DNA from 4 places in the Streptomyces cyclosori genome. Region 1 is predicted to be linked to each of the others. Evidence: riboswitches for the same ligand, from Rfam matches in the RefSeq annotation. Region 1 holds a riboswitch; each other region holds the start of a gene.
The links. Region 1 has a riboswitch for cyclic di-AMP ahead of AB5J87_RS08790 (M23 family metallopeptidase). Riboswitches for the same ligand answer to the same signal wherever they lie in the genome.
Positions count from the first base shown of each region.

Region 2: linked by a shared signal. The riboswitch ahead of AB5J87_RS05980 (peptidoglycan DD-metalloendopeptidase family protein) and the one ahead of AB5J87_RS08790 (M23 family metallopeptidase) in region 1 are both predicted to bind cyclic di-AMP.
Region 3: linked by a shared signal. The riboswitch ahead of AB5J87_RS16650 (M23 family metallopeptidase) and the one ahead of AB5J87_RS08790 (M23 family metallopeptidase) in region 1 are both predicted to bind cyclic di-AMP.
Region 4: linked by a shared signal. The riboswitch ahead of AB5J87_RS21045 (transglycosylase family protein) and the one ahead of AB5J87_RS08790 (M23 family metallopeptidase) in region 1 are both predicted to bind cyclic di-AMP.

Region 1 covers NZ_CP163520.1:1,985,855-1,991,039, forward strand. Annotated here, with positions in the region: gene AB5J87_RS08775 (GNAT family N-acetyltransferase) at 1-983, opposite strand, end outside; gene AB5J87_RS08780 (HPr family phosphocarrier protein) at 1,103-1,384, shown strand; gene AB5J87_RS08785 (GntR family transcriptional regulator) at 1,601-2,278, opposite strand; gene AB5J87_RS08790 (M23 family metallopeptidase) at 2,481-3,254, opposite strand; cyclic di-AMP (ydaO/yuaA leader) riboswitch at 3,268-3,428, opposite strand; gene AB5J87_RS08795 (M16 family metallopeptidase) at 3,643-5,031, opposite strand; gene AB5J87_RS08800 (M16 family metallopeptidase) at 5,028-5,185, opposite strand, start outside.
Region 2 covers NZ_CP163520.1:1,333,130-1,338,314, reverse strand. Annotated here, with positions in the region: gene AB5J87_RS05985 (alpha-galactosidase) at 1-1,997, shown strand, start outside; cyclic di-AMP (ydaO/yuaA leader) riboswitch at 2,441-2,604, shown strand; gene AB5J87_RS05980 (peptidoglycan DD-metalloendopeptidase family protein) at 2,609-3,505, shown strand; gene AB5J87_RS05975 (SGNH/GDSL hydrolase family protein) at 3,637-4,428, shown strand; gene AB5J87_RS05970 (NAD-dependent epimerase/dehydratase family protein) at 4,480-5,185, opposite strand, start outside.
Region 3 covers NZ_CP163520.1:3,760,732-3,765,916, reverse strand. Annotated here, with positions in the region: gene AB5J87_RS16670 (helix-turn-helix domain-containing protein) at 1-249, shown strand, start outside; tRNA gene AB5J87_RS16665 (tRNA-Met) at 327-400, shown strand; gene AB5J87_RS16660 (hypothetical protein) at 544-825, shown strand; gene AB5J87_RS16655 (PP2C family protein-serine/threonine phosphatase) at 976-2,070, shown strand; cyclic di-AMP (ydaO/yuaA leader) riboswitch at 2,310-2,457, shown strand; gene AB5J87_RS16650 (M23 family metallopeptidase) at 2,520-3,545, shown strand; gene AB5J87_RS16645 (aldo/keto reductase) at 3,633-4,577, shown strand; gene AB5J87_RS16640 (PrsW family intramembrane metalloprotease) at 4,638-5,185, opposite strand, start outside.
Region 4 covers NZ_CP163520.1:4,734,691-4,739,875, forward strand. Annotated here, with positions in the region: gene AB5J87_RS21035 (cytochrome P450) at 1-1,086, shown strand, start outside; gene AB5J87_RS21040 (transglycosylase family protein) at 1,207-2,187, shown strand; cyclic di-AMP (ydaO/yuaA leader) riboswitch at 2,447-2,646, shown strand; gene AB5J87_RS21045 (transglycosylase family protein) at 2,649-3,326, shown strand; gene eno (phosphopyruvate hydratase) at 3,652-4,938, shown strand; gene AB5J87_RS21055 (septum formation initiator family protein) at 5,022-5,185, shown strand, end outside.

The DNA of each region.
Region 1 (5,185 bases):
CGGACCTGGCGCAGCAGGGCCCGCTGCCGGTCGCGCCCGGCCGCGCCGCTCTCGGCGTACCCGGCGGAGAGCACGACGAGCCCGCGCACCCCGTGCTCACCGCACTCGGCGACGGCCTCGGGCACCCGTTCGGCCGCCACGGCGAGCACGGCGAGGTCGACGGTCTCCCCGATCTCGCCCAGCGAGCGCACCGCCGGGACGCCCTCCAGCGCCGAAGCGTCCTGCGGCAGCGCCCGGTTGACCGCGTAGACGCGTCCGGTGAAGCCCGCGCCGAGGAGGTTGCGCAGCACCGTGCGGCCGACTCCGCCGGGTGCGCGGCCGGCGCCGATGACGGCGACCGAGCCCGGCGCGAGCAGCCGCTGCACCGAGCGGGCCTCGGCGCGCTGCTCCCGGGCGCGCTGCACGGCGAGGGACTCGGCGGTGGGCTCCAGGTCGAGCGTGAGGTGGACGGAGCCGTCCTCGAAGGAACGCTTCTGCTGGTAGCCCGCGTCCGTGAAGACCTTGATCATCTTGTTGTTGGCGGGCAGCACCTCCGCCGCGAACCGCCGGATCCCCCGCTCGCGCGCCACCGCCGCGATGTGCTCCAGGAGGGCGGAGGCGACCCCGCGGCCCTGGTGGGCGTCCTGCACCAGGAACGCGACCTCCGCCTCGTCGGCCGGGGCCGGACGGCCGCGCTGGTCGATCCGGTCGTAGCGGACGGTCGCGATGAACTCGCCGCCGACCGTCGCCGCCAGCCCGACCCGGTCGACGTAGTCGTGATGGGTGAAGCGGTGCACGTCCTTGGCGGACAGCCGGGGGTAGGGCGCGAAGAAGCGGTAGTACTTGGACTCGTCCGACACCTGCTCGTAGAAGGAGACCAGCCGTTCGGCGTCGCCCGGGGTGATGGGCCTGATCCGGGCCGTACCACCGTCGCGGAGCACGACGTCGGCCTCCCAGTGGGCCGGGTACGCGGGGTCCTGCGTCTTCTCCTGCGGAGCCTGCATACCGGCAGCCTACGGGTCGCGGGCCCGGTCCGGGCAGGCCAAGGTAGGGGGCACCGAGCACCGCGCGGGACATGAGAGAATGGTCTAGACAACCGTCAGAGATTTCGAAGGGCATCACCATGGCTGAGCGCCGCGTCAATGTCGGCTGGGCCGAGGGCCTGCACGCCCGCCCCGCTTCCATCTTCGTCCGCGCCGCCACGGCCTCCGGCGTCCCCGTGACGATCGCCAAGGCCGACGGCAACCCGGTCAACGCCGCGTCCATGCTCGCGGTGCTCGGCCTGGGCGCGCAGGGCGGCGAGGAGATCGTGCTGGCTTCCGAGGCGGAGAACGCCGAGGCGGCCCTGGACCGTCTGGCGAAGCTGGTCGCCGAGGGCCTCGACGAGCTTCCCGAGACCGTCTGACCCCACCCGGTCGGCCGATTCCCAGCCGTGCGTCCCGCATTCGGGGCGCACGGCTGTTTCCATTCCGGGAGCGGCTGCATTCGGGCGGCACCGAACGGACCGCGCAATTGCTCCTCCCTGTCGGGCGATCGCCCGTATACGGCAATCCGGTCACCTGTATACGGCGGCCCCGTCACCCTTTTCCAGCGGTCCCCCCGCCGGTATACGGCGGTCCCGTCACGCGCGGACGGCCGCGTTGTTCACGGCATGTTGCGAACTCCTCACACCGTCGGCCGCGCGCAGCCGATAGGCGGAAAAGGAACGCTCCGCGTGGAGCGCGGTGAGCGACCTTGCGCGCTCGGCGTCGCCGCGCGCCACCGCGTCCACGATCGCCCCGTGCTCCGCCCAGCACTCCCGGGGCAGCGCGGGCCGCTCCAGCACGTACATCCAGGCCACCTTGTGCCGCAGCTGGGTGAGCAGCGCGATCAGGCCGGCGCTGCCGGACGCCTGGGCCAGCGTCTCGTGGAACCAGCCGCCCAGCGCGCGCAGGTCCTCCCCCTGGGCCCGCCGCACCCGCTCCTGGCCCAGCCGCACCAGGCCGCGCAGCACCTTGAGATGGGCCTCGGTGCGCCGTCCGGCGGCCCGCGCGGCGGCCAGCGGCTCCAGCAGCACCCGCATTTCGAGCAGGTCGGCGGCCTCCTGCGCGCTGGGCTCGGCCACACAGGCCCCGGCATGGCGGCGGGTGGTCACGAACCCCTCGGACTCCAGGGTGCGCAGCGCCTCGCGGACCGGGACGCGCGAAACCCCGTAACGCCGGGCGAGTACTTCCTCGGTGAGCCTGCTGCCGCGTGCGAAGGTGCCCGCCACGATGTCGTCGCGGATTGCCGTGCAGACCGATTGCGCCGCGATGCGCATGACCGAACCTCCGCCTTGATCCCCGCGAAACGCGGTCGTCCGACGCCTGTTCGGCGACTCTATTCGAGCGCGTGTTAATTCCCGGTGACATGAGGTAATCGGGGGATATCTTCTGGCCACGGCCGGAGCCCCCGGCCGGGAAATCGGCCGGGGGCTCCGGTGGGTGTCGCGGGGCGGCGGGCAGGAGCCCGCCGAAAGGGCGTCAGACGTTGACGCCGTGCGCGCGCAGATACGCGATCGGGTCCATGTCCGAGCCGTACGACGGCGAGGTGCGGGCCTCGAAGTGCAGGTGCGGGCCGGTGGTGTTGCCGGTGTTGCCGGAGAGGCCGATCTGCTGGCCCGGCTCGACGTGCTGGCCGACGGCCACGAGGATGGACGACAGGTGGCCGTACTGGGTGTACGTGCCGTCGTTCATCCGGATCACGATGTTGTTGCCGTACGCGCCGCCCCAGCCCGCCTCGACGACGGTGCCCAGGCCGACCGAGTGCACCGAGGTGCCCTCGCCGGCGTGGAAGTCGATGCCGGTGTGGCTGCCGGAGGACCAGATCGAGCCGCCGGTCTTGTAGCCGGTGGAGACGTAGCTGCCGTCGATCGGGGCGACGAAGGTGTTGAGGCGCTTGCGCTCGGCCTCACGCGCGGCACGCTCGCGGGCGGCGCGCTCCTCCTTCGCCTTCGCCTCGGCCTTGCGCTTCGCCTCGGCGGCGGCGCGGGCCTTGTCGGCGGCCTGCTTCTGGGCGGCGGCCTGGGCGTCGATGCGGTCGGCGAGCGAGTCGCCGATCACGATGGCCTGGGTGATTCCGGTGTCCTCGACGGAGGCGGCGGCCGGGGCCGCGCTGGTCTCCGCGGCCAGGGCCGGTGAGGCGAGGGTGCCCACGACTCCGGCGGTGGCGAGAGTGGCGATGCCCGCTATGTTCGCGCTCTTGCGCGACACGGCGCTCGGACGGCGGTGCTTCCCGGTGGCACGGGTGAACGCCATGAAGTGGCGGTGTCCTTTCCTTCCATCTCGCCTACCGGGTTAGCTGACGGGTTCGGAGCTGGAAGGTCTCCTACGGGCCCCTCCGCGGGCGGAGGCGTCCGATTCACCCCAGGGACTGAGTGGGTCCCCGGCTCCCCTGGCTCGCGCCAGTTGGGGACTCGGCGATCACTGCCCGGTGCCGCGGCTGCGACGGATGGTGACGGACAGCGCGCCCGACGCTAATCGCCTGATCTTTCAATCGCCAAACAGACACCACTTTTTGTAGCGCACGCCACACGACAGACAGGCAACCTCTCCAATAAACCGGACATAAGGGAGGACCCCGACGGAATCGCTTCCTCCGGGGTCCTCACCCGCACCACGCGCGCGTGCGCGGCGATCCGCTCAATCAGCCCGCGACTACGGTCACTTCACCGATGCCGAGCGCCTTGACCGGCTCCTCGATCTGCGCCGCGTCGCCCACCAGAACCGTCACCAGACGGTCCACCGGGAAGGCGCTGACGACCGCCGCGGTGGCCTCCACGGTGCCCGTGTCGGCCAGCTGCGCGTACAGCCGCGCCTGGAAGTCGTCCGGCAGGTGCTGCTCGACCTGGTCGGCCAGCGTCCCCGCGACCGCCGCCGCCGTCTCGTACTTCAGCGGGGCCACGCCCACCAGGTTCTGCACGGCCGTCTCGCGCTCGGCGTCGGTCAGCCCCTCGGCGGCGAGCCTGCGCAGCACCGTCCACAGGTCGTCCAGCGCCGGACCGGTGTTGGGGGTGTCCACCGAGCCGCTGATGGCGAGCATGGCGGCACCGGTGCCCTCCGCGCCCGAACGCAGCACCTGGCCGTAGGCCCGCACGCCGTACGTGTAGCCCTTCTCCTCGCGCAGGACGCGGTCCAGGCGGGAGGTGAGCGTGCCGCCCAGGCAGTACGTCCCGAGGACCTGGGCGGGCCAGACGCGGTCGTGGCGGTCCGGGCCGACCCGGCCGATCAGCAGCTGCGTCTGGACGGCGCCCGGGCGGTCCACGATGACGACCCGGCCGGTGTCGTCGGCGGTCACCGGCGGCATCGGGCGCTCCTCGGCCGCGGTGCCCGTCCAGGCGCCCAGGGTGTCCGCCAGGATCGCGTCCAGGTCGGTGGCGCCCAGATCGCCCACGACGACCGCGGTGGCCGCCGCCGGGCGCACGTACGCCTCGTAGAAGGCCCGGACGGCAGAGGCGTCGATGCGGGTGACGGTCTCCTCGGTGCCCTGGCGCGGGCGCGACATGCGCGCGGTGGCCGGGAACAGCTCCCGGGAGAGCTGCTGGGCGGCGCGGCGCGCCGGGTTGGCCAGCTCGTGCGGGATCTCGTCGAGCCGGTTGCGCACCAGCCGGTCGACCTCGGCGTCGGCGAACGCGGGCGCGCGCAGCGCCTCGGCGAGCAGCCCGAGCGCCTTGGCGAGCCGGGAGACCGGCACCTCCAGGGAGACCCGCACGCCCGGGTGGTCCGCGTGCGCGTCCAGGGTGGCGCCGCAGCGCTCCAGGTCGGCGGCGAACTCCTCGGCGGAGCGCTTGTCGGTGCCCTCGGAGAGCGCGCGCGCCATGATGGTGGCGACGCCGTCCAGACCGGCCGGCTCGGCGTCCAGCGGGGCCGCGAGGAAGACCTCCACGGCCACGACCTGCTGGCCGGGACGGTCGCAGCGCAGCACCGTGAGCCCATTGGCGAGGGTCTCGCGGCCGGGGGCCGGGAACGCCCAGGGGCGCGCGGTGCCCGCGGTCGGCTGCGGGTGGAACTGCATGGTCACGCCGGTCTCGCTCACTGCTCTGCTCCCTCTGCGTCCGCGTCGGCCGCGGCCTCGTCCTCGGCGCCGGTCGGCTCGTAGACCAGCACCGCCCTGTTGTCCGGGCGCAGGGTGGCCCGGGCCGCGTCCCGCACCTCCTCGGCGGTGACGGCGAGGACCCGGTCCACGGCGG
Region 2 (5,185 bases), 650 kb from region 1:
CCCGGCTGACGCTCGCGGACGCCGAGGAACTGGCCGCCGAGCCGCAGCGGCCCCCCTGGCCCTTCGAGTCACCACTGGATGGCCGGGAGGAGTACGTGGTGGAGGGCGGCCCCCGGTTCGTGCGCCCGGCGCTCTCCGTGCGGACCCCGGACGTACGGGGGACGCAGTGGCGCTTCGAGGGCGTGCGGGTGGACGCGGACGCCGACGAACTGCGCCTGCGCTTCACCGACCCCGTGCACCGGCTCGGGATCACCCTGCACTACCGGATGCGCGACGACAGCGATGTGGTCGAGCGCTGGACCACCCTGCGCCACGAGGGCGCGCCCGGCGACCCGCACGTGGAGGTGCTGCGCGCCGACGCCGCCGTCTGGACCCTGCCCGCGCGGGACGGCTGGCGCCTCGGCCAGCTGCACGGCCGCTGGGCCGCCGAATCCCGGCTCGTGCGCTCCCCGCTCACCCCCGGCGACAAGGTCCTCGGCAGCCGCCGGGGCCACACCGGCCACCAGCACCTGCCGTGGGTGGCCCTGGACGCCGAGGGCGCCGCCACCGAGGAGAGCGGCGAGGTGTACGGCTGCGCCCTCGGCTGGTCCGGGTCCTGGCGCATCGCCGTACAGCACCTGCCGGACGGCGGGGTGCAGATCGGCGGGGGCGCCGGGTACGACGACTCCGGGCTGCTGTCGCTGGCGCCCGGCGAGTCGTACACCAGCCCCGTCTTCGCCGGGCTGTGGAGCGCCGGCGGCTTCGGCGGCGCCAGCCGGGAGTGGCACGCCTGGCAGCTGGCCCGGGTCGTCCCGGACGCCGGGCGCACCCGGCCGGTGCTCTTCAACTCCTGGGAGGCGACCGGGTTCGACATCGGCGAGCCGCAGCAGCGCGCGCTCGCGCGGCGGGCCGCCGCGCTGGGCGTGGAGCTCTTCGTCGTCGACGACGGCTGGTTCGGCGCCCGCACCCACGACGGGGCCGGACTCGGCGACTGGACGCCCAACCCGGACCGCTTCCCCGGCGGTCTGGGGCCGCTCGCCGACGAAGTGCACGCGCTGGGCATGGAGTTCGGGATCTGGGTGGAGCCGGAGATGGTCAACCCGGACAGCGCCCTGTACCGGGCCCACCCGGAGTGGGTGCAGCACCACCCCGGGCGCGCCCGGACCGAGTTCCGCAACCAGCTGGTGCTCAACCTGGCCCGCCCGGACGTGCGGGAACACCTCTGGGAGCAGCTGGACGGCCTGCTGTCGGGCGCGCCCGTCGACTATGTGAAGTGGGACTTCAACCGCTGCTTCACGGACGCGGGCTGGCCCGGCGAGGCGTATCCGGCGCGGCTGTGGACCGCGCACGTGCACGGGCTGTACGGCCTGCTGGACCGGCTGCGGGCGGCCCACCCCCGGGTCGCCTTCGAGTCCTGCTCGGGCGGCGGCGGCCGGATCGACCTGGGGATCCTCTCCCGTACGGACCAGGTGTGGACCTCCGACAACACCGACCCGCTGGACCGGCTCGCCATCCAGCACGGCTTCAGCCAGCTGCACCCGGCCCGGGTGATGGCCGCCTGGGTCACCGACAGCCCCAACACCCAGCTCAACGGCCGCCGCAGCAGTCTGCGGTTCCGGTTCGTCAGCGCGATGGCCGGGGTGCTGGGCATCGGCGGCGACCTCACCCGCTGGAGCGAGGCCGAACTCGCCGAGGCGCGCGACTGGGTGGCGCTGTACAAGGAGATCCGCGAGGTGGTGCAGCTCGGTGCCCAGTACCGGCTGCGCGCGCCGAGCGGCGGGCTGAGCGCCGTCCAGTACGTGCGGGGCGGGGAATCCGTCGTCCTCGCGCACCTCCAGGCCCAGCACCACGGGGAGCGGCCCCCGCCCGTACGGCTGCGCGGTCTGGATCCGGCGGCGGCCTACCGCTGCGAGGAGACCGGGGCCGTGCACGGGGGAGCGGTATTGCTGCACCGGGGCCTGGAGACGGGGCTGCGGGGCGATCTCGACGCGGCGGTGTTCCGGTTCCGGCGGGTGTGAGCGGATCAAGGAAAGCGAATTCAAGATCCGAATGCGGTGGAGATCCGCGGCGACCGCCTCGGGTGATTTCCCCGGGTGTTTTCCCGGAGCGAGATGCTCGCCAAAACTGGACAGAACGGGGCGTTGGTGTGCATGGCGGATGAATCAGGGTGGAACTTTCGCCCGGATTGGGCGATTTGACAAAACCTGTCCATCTCCCCGGCGGGACGGGGAGGTTGCCCGTGAGCAGCGTCATATCCGTGACGTTCCGTGGTGGCGGCCCCGAATGAATTCCCCCGTCCGGCCGGGCCTGTTGAGAGTTCCGGTCGACGCAGGGTGACCGCAATTCCCCGGTCAATTACGGGCCGGGAATGCGGACGGCGAATGGGCACTTGTCGCGGCCCGCCGTACTCGCTTACGGTCACCGCAATCCGGGTGGACCGCCGAATCCTGCCACCGTCCGGAATCCGCACTCATCCACGCCCGGCAGGAGCGGGGGACCCAGGTAGTCGCCGTACCGGAATTCCGGCACGGCTCGGGGTGAAGCCGGAGCGCCGCACTCGGTGCCGAGGCCGGGCATCTCCCGCCCGAACCCGACAGCTCACCTCGCAGGCGCCGGAGAGGAATCCGCCATGCCCGCGAAGGGTAAGCACCGCCGTCCCAAGTCCAGCCCCGTCACCCGGGGCATGGTCGCCGCCGGCACCGGCGGCGCCGCACTCGCCATCCCGCTGCTCGGTGCCACCGGCGCGCACGCCGCCGCCAAGCCGGCCGCCCCCGTCGCCGCGCCGCAGACCGTCCGCGCCGCCGCTCCGGCCGCGGCCCAGCAGGCCGCCCCCGCCACGTACGAGGTGAAGTCCGGCGACTGCCTCTCCCGGATCGCCGAGGACCACCGGCTCGGCGACTGGCACCGGCTCTACCGGGACAACCGTGACGTCGTCGGCGCCGACCCGTCGCTGATCCGGCCGGGCATGAAGCTGACCCTCGGCGCCAAGCCCCGGGCCGCCGCCCCGCAGGACACCGCGCGCACGTCCGCCGAGCGGGCCCCGGCCACGGACCCGTCCGCCTCCGGGGCGGCCCCGGCCGAGGCCGCGACCACGGCCACCACCGGCCAGGGCACCGCCTCCGGCTTCCGCGCCCCGCTCGACAGCGTCAGCATCGGCACCCCCTACCGCATGGCCGGGTCGATGTGGTCCAGCGGCTACCACACCGGCGTGGACTTCGCGGCGGAGACCGGCACCCCGGTGAAGGCCGTCGGCGCGGGCACGGTCGTCTCGGCGGGCTGGGGCGGCGCGTACGGCAACCAGGTCGTCGTCCGGCACGCCGACGGCATGTACTCCCAGTACGCCCACCTCTCCCAGCTCGCGGTGGCCGAGGGGCAGAGCGTCACCGAGGGGCAGCAGCTCGGGCTCTCCGGCGCGACCGGCAACGTGACCGGCCCGCACCTCCACTTCGAGATCCGCACGACCCCCGACTACGGCTCGGACGTGGACCCGCTGGCCTACCTCCGCCAGCAGGGCGCCAGCCTCTGACACCCCGTCATCAAGTGCGCTCCCGGTCCGTATTCCCGTCGGCGAAAACTGACCGGGTGGCCTATATCACCCCTCGTCAACCCCTCCTTACGGTCGCGTAGGTCACATCCGTAAGGGAAAGATATGGTCTCGTGGCAGACGATTCGAGATCATTCAGCAGCGGTACGTTCGGGTCGTACACGGCGATCGGCGACAGCTTCACGGAAGGCGTCGGCGACCCCGGCCCGGACGGGGCGTTCGTCGGGTGGGCGGACAGGTTCGCCGTGCTACTGGCAGACCAGCGACCGGAGGGGGCCTTTCGCTACGCCAATCTCGCGGTCCGCGGCAGGCTCCTCGACCAGATCGTCGAGGAGCAGGTGCCGCGGGCCAAGGAGCTCGCGCCCGACCTGGTGAGCTTCTGCGCGGGCGGCAACGACATCATCCGGCCGGGCAGCGATCCGGACGACGTGGCCGAGCGCTTCGAACGCGCGGTGGCCGATCTGAAGAGCGCGATCCCCACGGTCATGGTGACCACCGGGTTCGACACGCGCGGGGTGCCCGTCTTCAAGCACCTGCGGGGCAAGGTCGCCACCTACACCGCGCACGTGCGGTCCATCGCCGACCGCTACGACTGCCCGGTGCTCGACCTGTGGTCGCTGAAGTCCGTGCAGGACCGGCGCGCCTGGGACGACGACCGGCTGCACCTGTCGCCGGAGGGGCACACCCGGGTCGCGCTGCGCGCCGCCCAGGTGCTCGGCCTCGACGTGCCGGCCGACCCCGACCAGGAGTGGCCCCCGATGCCGCCGCGCAACACCCTCGAAGTGCGGCGCGACGACATCCACTGGGCGCGCGAGCACCTGGTGCCGTGGATCGGACGGCGGCTGCGGGGTGAGAGCTCGGGCGACCACGTGGAGCCCAAGCGCCCCGACCTGCTGCCCCTCTGACGGACCGTCACGGCGGACGCACGGCTCGGCACCCGGGCTCCGGACGGGCCCTCAGCCGTGCAGCAGCGCGCGCTCCGTCTCCGGGTCGAGTCCGACCCGGGGACGGTCCGGCCGCTGCGGCGCCTCGCCGCCGATCGACTCCAGCCACGCCCAGGTGTCCGCGACCGTCTCCGCGACGGGCCGGCAGCGCAGCCCCGACAGCACGGCCTTCCACACGTTCGAGCGGTGCATCGTGTCGTAGAGCTCGCCCGGCGGGATCCACACCGGCAGATGGTTCCACGGCTCGACCCCGGCGGCCAGCACCGGCTCCGGGTCCGTCCAGCGCAGCTCGGCCGCGCCCCCGGTGACCCGCGCGCACGCTTCGAGCAGCTCGCCCATGGTGGTGTGGTCCTGCGGGCAGACCAGGTTGTACGGGCCGCAGAGCCCGAAGTCGGCGGCGCTGACGATCCACTCCGCCAGATCGCGCACGTCGATGAACTGCACCGCCAGCTCGCGCGGCCCCGGGGCGAGCACCGCGCCGCCGCGCGCCATGCGGCCCAGCCACCACGGCAGCCGGCCGATGTTCTCCCAGGGCCCCAGGATCAGCCCGGCGCGCACCAGCAGCGACCGCTCCGGCCCGAACTCCTGGACCGCCGCCAGCTCGCCGCCCCGCTTGGCCCGCGCGTAGTCCACCTCGCCCCCGTCGTCGGGCGAGCCCTCGACCAGGGGCGCGCTCTCGTCGGCCCCGGCCGGGCTCGGGTGCGCGTACACCGACCGG
Region 3 (5,185 bases), 1.8 Mb from region 1:
CTGGAGGAGGAGATCCAAGCCGATCCGGTCGCCGGTCCGCTCTACCGGGAGACGGGCGCGACGCCGGTTCCCTTCCCGGACGGCTCCGAGCGGCCCATCCGGCACGCGCTGTACGGCCCGGGCTGGGTCACCACCTGCGTGGCCGAGCCGGTCACCTCGCCGGGAGCCCGGATGATGCTGCTCCTCTACACCCCGGGCGCCTCGCTGGTCAGCCGCAATCCGGTGCTCAGCTCCCCGCTGACCAGCTGAGTCACGGGACGGACGGGGTCCCGGGCGCCGGTTGGTACGGAGCACGGCTCCGGATGGCGTAGAGTTGTGTTTACCGACGCGGGGTGGAGCAGCTCGGTAGCTCGCTGGGCTCATAACCCAGAGGTCGCAGGTTCAAATCCTGTCCCCGCTACTGAAGTCCCAGGGCCCGGCACATGAAAATGTGCCGGGCCCTGGGCGTTTTCCGGGTGCGCGGGGGCCCCGGGGCCTTCCGGGTGTACGCGGAGCGGCGGCGGGCGTACCGGAAGGTGTACGTCCAGTAGTCTCTCGCGCACCATGCGTGAGCGTACGGCGGGGTTCCTGGCGGCGATGGCGCGGCGGAAGGTGCCCGCCGTGCCGCTCTTCCTGGCCCTGTGCGCGCTTCTGATCGCCCTCAGCCTGCCGCTGTCACCGCTCGTCCCCGCGATGCCCGCCCCCGGGCACGCCAAGGGCGGGGTGCCGTCGGTGCACGGCGACCCGGCGGCCCGGCGGCACGCCCGGGGCACCTGCGTACGGGGACGGGCCGGGCCGCGCCGGTGCCGGGCGCGGCTGATCGCCACCGGGGCGGACCGGCGCTGACCCGGTTGGCCGAGGCGGGCTCGCCGTGCGACCCGGTCCCCGGGAGCCTGGTCAGGGGCGACGTCGGCGGCCCGGCGGACGGGCAGGAGACCACAGGTGCGGCAGTTCGGAGACGGCGGTGGCCGGGAGGGCGCCCGGTGCCGGGCGCTGATGCGGGTGCTGCCCTGGCTGCTCCTGGCCTCCGGGCTCGTCCTCGACCTGGCCACCCCGCCCGATCTCACCGGGGCCGCGCTCTTCGCGGCGGCGCCGATGATCGCCGCCCCGTTCTGCGGCCGGCGCGGCACGGCCCTGGCGGGGGCCGGGGCGGTGGCGGCGGTGCTGATCGCCGAGCGCTACCACGACATCCCGAGCACCGGTGAGGCCGTCAGCGAGCTGTTCACCGTCTTCACGGTCGCCGTGCTCGCCCTCTTCACCCACCGCATCCTGCGCCGCAGCGGCGAGCGGCTGGCCTCCGCGCGGGTCATCGCGGAGACCGCCCAGCGTGCGGTGCTGCCCACCCCCGCCGACCGCATCGGCGGCCTCCAGGTGGCCGCGCGGTACGAGGCGGCGCAGGCGGACGCGTTCATCGGCGGGGACCTGTTCGCCGTCCAGGACACGCCGTACGGGGTGCGGCTGGTCGTGGGGGACGTGCGGGGCAAGGGGCTTGAGGCGGTCGAGGCGGTGGCCGTGGTCATCGGGGCGTTCCGGGAGGCCGCCGAGCAGGAGACGACCCTGGAGGCGGTGGCCGGGCGGCTGGAGCGGGCGCTGGCGCGGGAGGGCGCCCGGCGCAGCGGCCTGGACGCGGTGGAGGGGTTCACCACCGCCGTGCTCGCCGAGGTCCCGCGCGGCGCCGCCACCGTACGGCTGGTGAACCGGGGCCACCCCGAACCGCTGATGCTGCACGCCGACGGGGTGCTGGACGCGCTGGTCCCGGCCGATCCCGCGCTGCCGCTGGGGATGGCGGAGCTGGGGGTGTGGCCGGACCGGGCGCAGACGTACCCCTTCCCGGCCGGGGCGACCCTGCTCTTCTACACGGACGGGCTGTCGGAGGCGCGTTCCGTCGAGCCGCCCGGGGTCTTCTACGACCCGTACGAGCGGCTGCGCGGCCGGATCTTCGCCGGTCCCGACGGGGTGCTCCAGGCGCTCGTCGACGACGTCCGGCGGCATACGGGCGGGGGCGCCAGCGACGACATGGCGCTGCTCGCGGTCGGCCGGCCGGGGGTGGGGCAGCCGGAGCGGCGGCGGACGATGCCCGTGGTGCCGTGACGGACCCGCCGTGACGGACCCGCCGTGACGGACCCGCCGTGTCCGTGGTGCCGTGCCCGTGGCGCCGGGCGAACCCGTCATGACGGACCGTAGTCGAACGGCGCCCCTGCGCATAACAATTGACACACCGTCAGCAGTTGTCCCCAACGATCACCGGGAACGGCTTGGAATCCGGTCCGCCTGTCTATTAACGTTCGATAACGCAGCGCGGTCGTCCCAGCCGTCGCAGAAGGCGGCACCGTGCGCGTGCGCCGAATCCCGCAAGGGAACCGGGGAACCACCAACTTGGGGTGAATCGGACACGTCCGCGTCCGCGCGGAACGCCCGTAGGAGACCTTCCTGCTCCGAACCCGTCAGCTAACCCGGTAGGCGAGAAGGAAGGAAAGGAGTGCGCCTCCGTGGCGTCCAACGAGCCTGCCCTCGGCACCCAGCCGCTTCCCCCCGTCTCCCTGTACGGGACCGCGCCCAGTGACACCGAGGTGTGGGAGGAGTGGAACCCCACCGAGGAGTCGGTCGCCGTCCGGGGCCGGCACCGCGTCGCCAAGCAGCGCGGCGGACTCGCCCGCAGCTCCACCGTCCTCGGCGTCGGCGTCATCGCGGCCGTCGGCGCGGGCGGCATGGCCAGCGCCCAGACCAAGCCCCCGGTCTCCATATCCCTGCCCGACTCCGTCGCGGACAACCTCCCCGACGTGAAGTCCCTGCCGGGCGTGGGCACCCTGATCGCCGACCTGGCCGGGGACGACGAGCGCGACGACACCCCGGCCGACCGGGCCGACCGGGCCGTGGCCGCCGCCCCGCTCACCATGGCCGGGGTCTTTGGCGCCGACGCCGAGAAGGGCGCCACCGGCGCGGGCGAGGCCCTGCGCGCCCGCATCCTCCAGCAGGCCGAGCACCAGCAGGCGGACGCCGAGGCGGAGGCGCGGGCCGTCGCCCAGAAGGCCGCGGCCGAGTCCGCGGCGCGCGAGGCGAAGGCCGCTTCGAGCGCCGCCGAGCAGAAGGCGGCGGCCGAGAAGAAGGCCGCCGAGGAGGCTGCCGCCAAGAAGGCGGAGGAGGCGCGGCTGGCCGAGCTGGCCAAGAGCTTCTCGCTGCCGGTCGGCTCGTACACGATCACCTCCACGTTCGGCGAGGCCGGCTCGATGTGGTCCTCCGGCCACCACACCGGCCTCGACTTCGCCGCCCCGACCGGCACCCCGCTCAAGGCGATCCACGGCGGCACGGTCAAGTCGGCCGGCTGGTCCGGCTCGTACGGCTACCGCACGGTGATCGAGCTGTCGGACGGCACCGAGCTCTGGTACTGCCACCAGTCCTCGATCGCGGTCAGCGCGGGCCAGCAGGTCTCCACCGGCGACACCATCGGCCGCGTCGGCGCCACCGGCAACGTGACCGGCCCGCATCTGCACCTGGAGGTGCACACCCCGGGCGGCACGGGCATCGACCCGATGGGCTGGCTGCGGTCCAAGGGGCTCAACCCGTAACAACGCGGCCCCTTCCGTCGCCGAGGCCGTCCGCGACGGGCTTCGGGTGCCCGGAATACCCGTGCCCCGCAGGCCCGTTGCCCCCCTATGACCTCACTGCGCCCGCTCGGTGCCTCCGATCTGTCCGTCTTCCCGCTCGCCCTCGGCGGCAACGTCTTCGGCTGGTCCGCCGACGAGACCGCCTCCTTCGCCGTCCTCGACGCCTACACCGCCGCGGGCGGCAACTTCGTGGACACCGCCGACACCTACTCGTCCTGGTTCCCGGGCAACGAGGGCGGTGAGTCCGAGACGATCATCGGCAAGTGGCTGGCGGCGCGCGGCAACCGCGAGGACGTCGTCGTCGCCACCAAGGTCGGCGCCCACCCCAAGTTCAAGGGGCTCGCCGCGCCGACCGTCAAGGCGGCCGCCGAGGAGTCGCTGCGCCGCCTGGGCACCGACTACATCGACCTGTACTACACGCACTTCGACGACGAGTCCGTCCCCGTCGAGGAGATCGTCACCACCCTCGACCAGCTCGTACGGGAGGGCAAGGTGCGGGCGGTCGCCGCCTCCAACATCTCCCCCGAGCGGCTCCAGGACTCGCTGGACTTCGCCGACCGCGAGGGCCTCGCCAAGTACGTGGCGCTCCAGCCGCGCTACAACCTGGTCTCGCGCGGCAGCTACGAGGGCCGCCTCCAGGACACCGCCGCCCGCTCGGGCCTGGCCGCCGTCCCCTACCCGGCGCTCGCCTCCGGTTTCCTGACCGGCAAGTACCGGCCGGGCGCGAGCGTCGCCAGCGTCCGGGCCGAGGGCGCGGGCCAGCACCTGGCCACCGAGCGCGGCCAGAAGGTGCTGGCGGCGCTCGACCGGATCGCGCGCGAGCGCGACGCCGAGATCGCCACGGTCGCGCTCGCCTGGCTCGCCGCCCAGCCGACCGTGGTCGCCCCGATCGCCTCGGCCCGCACGGTCGACCAGCTGCCCGCGCTGGTCGCGGTCGCCGACCTGGAGCTCACCGACGCCGAGCTGAGCGAGCTGAAGACCGCGTCGGCGTAGCGGGCGCGGTCGGTGCGGGTCCGGGGCCGTACGGGTCGGCGCGGGCGCCCGTCGTGCGGGTCAGCGCAGGTACGGGTCGTACGGGGGTCCCCACGGCGTACGCGGATCGGGGGAGCCGTCCTGGGGCGCCTGGGAGGGAGGCGCCCAGGTGGCGGAGCCGTACGGGGTCCACGTCTCGTAGGGGTGCGGCGCCCGCGGGCCGTACGGCTGGGGCTGGCGGGGGATCCAGATGCGGCCCGCCGCGCCCGCCGCGTACAGCAGCGCCGGGCCCGCCACCTCCTTGCGCTCCCACAGGTGGTGCAGCAGCTCCTGCTCGCGGGCGAGGAAGTCGGGGCCCGCCGAGGTGCGCCGGGCCCGGTGGCGCAGGAACGCCAGCGCCGTGGCGAACGCCTCGTACTCCGCGACCGTCCGAGCCGCCCGCTTGCCTCCGTAGGTGCGGTACGCGAAGTCCCGGGCCATCGAGCGGGCCCGCATCGAGGAGAGCGCGAGCGGCTCGGCCGGGCCCAGCCAGCCCGCCGACGCGTACGCGGGCAGCTCGGCCGCGACCGTGCGCAGCTCCCGCTGGCGGCTCCACACCGCGATCCAGGTGAGCAGCCCGAAGACGGGGA
Region 4 (5,185 bases), 2.7 Mb from region 1:
CGGCTGTCGAAGAACCCGGCGCACCACGACGAGCGCGCGCACGCCAAGGGCAAGACGGGCATCCCGGGCGAGCGCAAGGCCGAGCTGATGACGCATCTGCTCAACATCGACCCGCCGGACCACACCCGGCTGCGGCGGCTGGTCACCAAGGCGTTCACCCCCCGTACGGTGGCCGAATTCGCGCCCCGGGTGCAGGAGTTGACGGACGCGCTGATCGACCGGTTCGCGGCGGGCGGCGAGGCCGACCTCATCCACGAGTTCGCCTTCCCGCTGCCCATCTACGCCATCTGCGACCTGCTCGGCGTCCCGCGCGAGGACCAGGACGACTTCCGCGACTGGGCCGGGATGATGATCCGGCACGGCGGCGGCCCGCGCGGCGGGGTCGCCCGGTCGGTGAAGAAGATGCGCGGCTATCTGCTCGAACTCATCCACCGCAAGCGGGAGGAGCCGGGCGAGGACCTCATCTCGGGGCTGATCCGGGCCAGCGACCACGGCGAGCACCTCAGCGAGAACGAGGCGGCGGCGATGGCCTTCATCCTGCTGTTCGCCGGTTTCGAGACGACCGTGAACCTCATCGGCAACGGGATGTACGCGCTGCTGCGCCACCCGGAGCAGCGGGCGCGCCTGGCCGCCTCGCTCGTGGCGGGGGAGACGGAGCTCCTGGACACCGCGGTGGAGGAACTCCTGCGCTACGACGGCCCGGTGGAGCTGGCCACCTGGCGGTTCGCCACCCGGCCGCTGAGCATCGGCGGCCAGGACATCGCCGCGGGCGACCCGGTGCTGGTGGTGCTCGCCTCCGCCGACCGCGACCCGGACCGCTTCCCCGACCCCGATGTGCTCGACCTCGGCCGCCGCGACAACCAGCACCTGGGCTACGGGCACGGCATCCACTACTGCCTGGGCGCGCCCCTGGCCCGGCTGGAGGCCAGGACGGCGCTGGCGACCCTGCTGCGACGCCTTCCTGACCTGCGGTTGGCGGTGGATCCTGCTGATTTGCGCTGGCGCGGCGGGCTCATCATGCGTGGACTGCGCACCCTTCCGGTCGAGTTCACGCCCGCCGTAACTGACGGTACGTCAAAACTGTGACTTTCGCGTTATCGCGGGTCCATCGACTTGTGACAAGCGTTCGAGTACGGCTACGTTCACCCCTCGACTCGACGGCTCCGCCTCAGCAGTCACAGACGTAGTCACACGGAAGGCCACAGCATGCGCTCCGGGAACGGACGGCACCGCCGACCCCGCCAGGCTCCCGCACTCGTCGTAGCGGCGGGGGTGACCGGCTCGGCCCTCGCCCTTCCGCTCTTCGCGGCGAGCGGCGCGAACGCCGCCTCCGCGACCACCTGGGACCGGGTGGCCGAGTGCGAGAGCGGCGGCTCCTGGAGCGCCGACTTCGGCAACGGCCTCTACGGCGGCCTCCAGCTCTCCCAGGAGACCTGGGAGACCTACGGCGGCACGGCGTACGCCGCCCGCCCCGACCTGGCCAGCCGCGCCCAGCAGATCGCCGTCGCCGAGAAGGTGCTCGCGGCGAAGGGCCCCCAGGCGTTCACCAGCTGCTCGGGGATCTCCGGGCTCACCCGGGGCGGCGGCGCGCCCGCCGTCGACCCCGGCGCCCAGCCCTCGCCCGCCGCCACGGCCTCCGAGGGGGCGGACACCTCCGCGACCCCCTCGGCGCCCGCCAAGGACACCGAGGCGCCCGCCGGGTCCGCCCCGGCCGCCTCCAAGCCGCCGACGGCCCCGGCCGCGCCCTCCGCGGGCAAGGACGCCCCGGCCGGGCCGAAGACCCCGGCCAAGCCGAAGGACGGGGCTCCGCGGACCGGGACCGGCGGCAAGCACCGGGGCACGCCCGACCCGGCCGAGAGCGGCACGCCCGCGGCCGGCGGCACCGGAGGCGCGACCGGCGACTCCGGCAATACGGACAGCGGTCGTGAAGCCGGACAGCACCCCTCGCGGGGCGACGCCGCCTCGCGCGAGTCGGACGAGGTGCTGAGCGGTCCGGGCGACTACACCGTCCGCCCCGGCGACAACCTGTGGGACATCTCGCGCTCGCACAAGGTCGAGGGCGGCTGGTCGGCGCTCTACAAGGCGAACGAGAAGACCATCGGCTCGGATCCCGATCTGATCCTGCCCGGTCAGAGCCTTGATCTGAACCTGGCAAAGACGGACAACCCGGCCCCGCCCAAGGGGTAGTTCAGGGGCCTATGTCCGCTTCTGCGCAAGTGAGACATGGGTCTCTTTCCGTCAACTGGCCTGCCCCGTCTGCCCGGTCCGTACGACACGCCCCCGACCTGCGGAAACAGGGGATACGGAGGGGTGGGCGGGGGCGATTTTTCCTTGATGGGCCCCTTTGAACATCAGGGGTTGGTGTGTTTACGGTCGGAGCGCTCGTCACCACGGGCCCCTTCGACCGGGAACGCCGAATCCTGCCGCCGGTCGCCGGGAACAGTCGACGCTTGACGCGCCGTAGGCAGGAGCGGGGGACCCAAGGTAAGTGCCGGGCCCGGCCGTTGAGAGACGTACGCCATGCGGCGGGACGTACGAGACGGCCGACGGGACCGGCTTGGGGTGAAGACGTGCCGAGAGGCGCGGCCGGGCCACTCACTCGCCCGAACCCGACAGCTCACCTCGCAGGCGTCGGTGAGGAGAACTCCATGCTGCTTTCCGGCAAGGGCAAGCACCGCCGCCCGTCCAAGGCCGTCCGCGTCGCCACGCTCGCCGGTGTCACCGGTGCCGCCGTCGCCGCCCCGCTGATGGCCGCGGGCAACGCCTCCGCCGCCTCCGTCGCCACCTGGGACGCGGTCGCCCAGTGCGAGTCCGGCGGCAACTGGTCCATCAACACCGGCAACGGCTACTACGGCGGCCTCCAGTTCTCGCAGTCCTCCTGGGCCGCGGCGGGCGGCACCCAGTACGCCTCCCGCGCCGACCTGGCCACCAAGGGCCAGCAGATCGCCACCGCCGAGAAGCTGCTCGCCATGCAGGGCCCGGGCGCCTGGTCCTGCGCCGGCGCGGGCAACCTGACCGCCGGCGGCTCGGCCGCGAACGTGGACACCTCCGGCTCGTCCGCCAAGCAGGCCGCCCCGAAGAAGGCCGCGCCCAAGGCCGCCCCGAAGGCCCAGCGCGAGTCCGCCCCGGCCTCCCGCGGCGAGTCCCGCCCGGCCCCGGTCAAGACCGGCGACGGCGAGTACAAGGTGAAGGCCGGCGACACGCTGGGCTCCATCGCCCAGGCCCACGGCGTCAAGGGCGGCTGGCAGAAGCTGTTCGAGCTGAACAAGGACGTCGTCAAGGACGCGAACCTGATCTACGTGGACCAGAAGCTCCACCTGAGCTGAGTCCGCCCGCGGTCCGGGGTGCCACGCCCGCGTGGCGCCCGCGGACCGCGCGGACCCGCTCACGCAGTTCCCCGCACCCCGGGCAGTCGGGGGCGCGGGGAACTGCGCGCTCGGGCCCCGCAGGTCTGCGGACGAAAGCGCACGCCAAGATCCACTCAGCCCACAGCTGAACCCGGAGGGCCGTGCTTTGTTTCGTTCAGGAACATTTTGCCCCCCGTTTCGTCCCACGGGCCGGTCGGTCGGCTGGCCGATGCTCCGGAGGCGGTTAGGCTCAGGGGTGCCGGACCACGCGGCCCGGCGTATTCGCATCACATCCCAGAAGGAGATGCTCGTGCCGTCCATCGACGTCGTCGTAGCCCGGGAAATCCTGGACTCCCGAGGCAACCCCACGGTCGAGGTCGAGGTCGGCCTCGACGACGGCAGCACCGGCCGTGCCGCCGTCCCCTCCGGTGCCTCCACCGGTGCCTTCGAAGCCATCGAGCTGCGTGACGGTGACCCCAACCGCTACCAGGGCAAGGGCGTCGAGAAGGCCGTCCTCGCCGTGATCGAGCAGATCGGCCCGGAGCTCGTCGGCTACGACGCCACCGAGCAGCGCCTGATCGACCAGGCGATGTTCGACCTGGACGCCACGGACAACAAGGGCTCGCTCGGCGCCAACGCCATCCTCGGCGTCTCCCTCGCCGTGGCGCACGCCGCCTCCGAGGCCAGCGACCTGCCGCTGTTCCGCTACCTGGGCGGCCCGAACGCGCACCTCCTGCCCGTCCCGATGATGAACATCCTCAACGGTGGGTCGCACGCCGACTCCAACGTGGACATCCAGGAGTTCATGATCGCCCCGATCGGCGCGGAGTCCTTCTCCGAGGCCCTGCGCTGGGGCGCCGAGGTCTACCACACGCTGAAGAAGGTCCTGAAGAACAAGGGCCTCTCCACCGGCCTGGGCGACGAGGGCGGCTTCGCCCCGAACCTGGAGTCCAACCGCGCCGCCCTGGACCTCATCCTGGAGGCCATCAAGGAGGCCGGCTACGCCCCGGGCAAGGACATCGCCCTGGCGCTCGACGTCGCCGCGTCCGAGTTCTACAAGGACGGCAAGTACGAGTTCGAGGGCAAGTCCCGCTCGGCCGCCGAGATGACCGAGTACTACGAGGAGCTCGTCTCCGCGTACCCGCTGGTCTCCATCGAGGACCCGCTGTACGAGGACGACTGGGCCGGCTGGAACACCATCACCGCGCGCCTGGGCTCCAAGGTCCAGATCGTCGGCGACGACCTCTTCGTCACCAACCCGGAGCGCCTGGCCCGCGGCATCGAGGAGGGCTCCGCCAACGCCCTGCTCGTCAAGGTCAACCAGATCGGTTCGCTGACCGAGACCCTGGACGCCGTCGAGCTGGCCCAGCGCAACGGCTTCAAGTGCATGATGTCCCACCGCTCCGGCGAGACCGAGGACGTCACCATCGCCGACCTCGCCGTCGCGGTGAACTGCGGCCAGATCAAGACCGGCGCCCCGGCCCGCTCGGACCGCGTCGCCAAGTACAACCAGCTGCTGCGCATCGAGGAGATCCTCGACGACGCCGCGGTGTACGCGGGCCGCAGCGCCTTCCCGCGCTTCAAGGGCTGACCGCCCTGTCGTACGTCCGTCCCCGGCCACGGTCCCGTACCGTGTCCGGGGACGTTGTACGTACGTGAGGGGAGCGGGGCGACATGGCCAAGGGAAACCGTGACCGGTTCTCCACCGCGGCCCGGCTCAAGGTGCTCGGCGAGCAGACCGCCGCCCGCGTCTACCGCTCCCAGACCCGGCGCCAGGCCCGCCGCTCCCGGCTGACCGGCCGGGCCGCGCTGCTCGCGCTGGTGATGTGCTCCCTGGT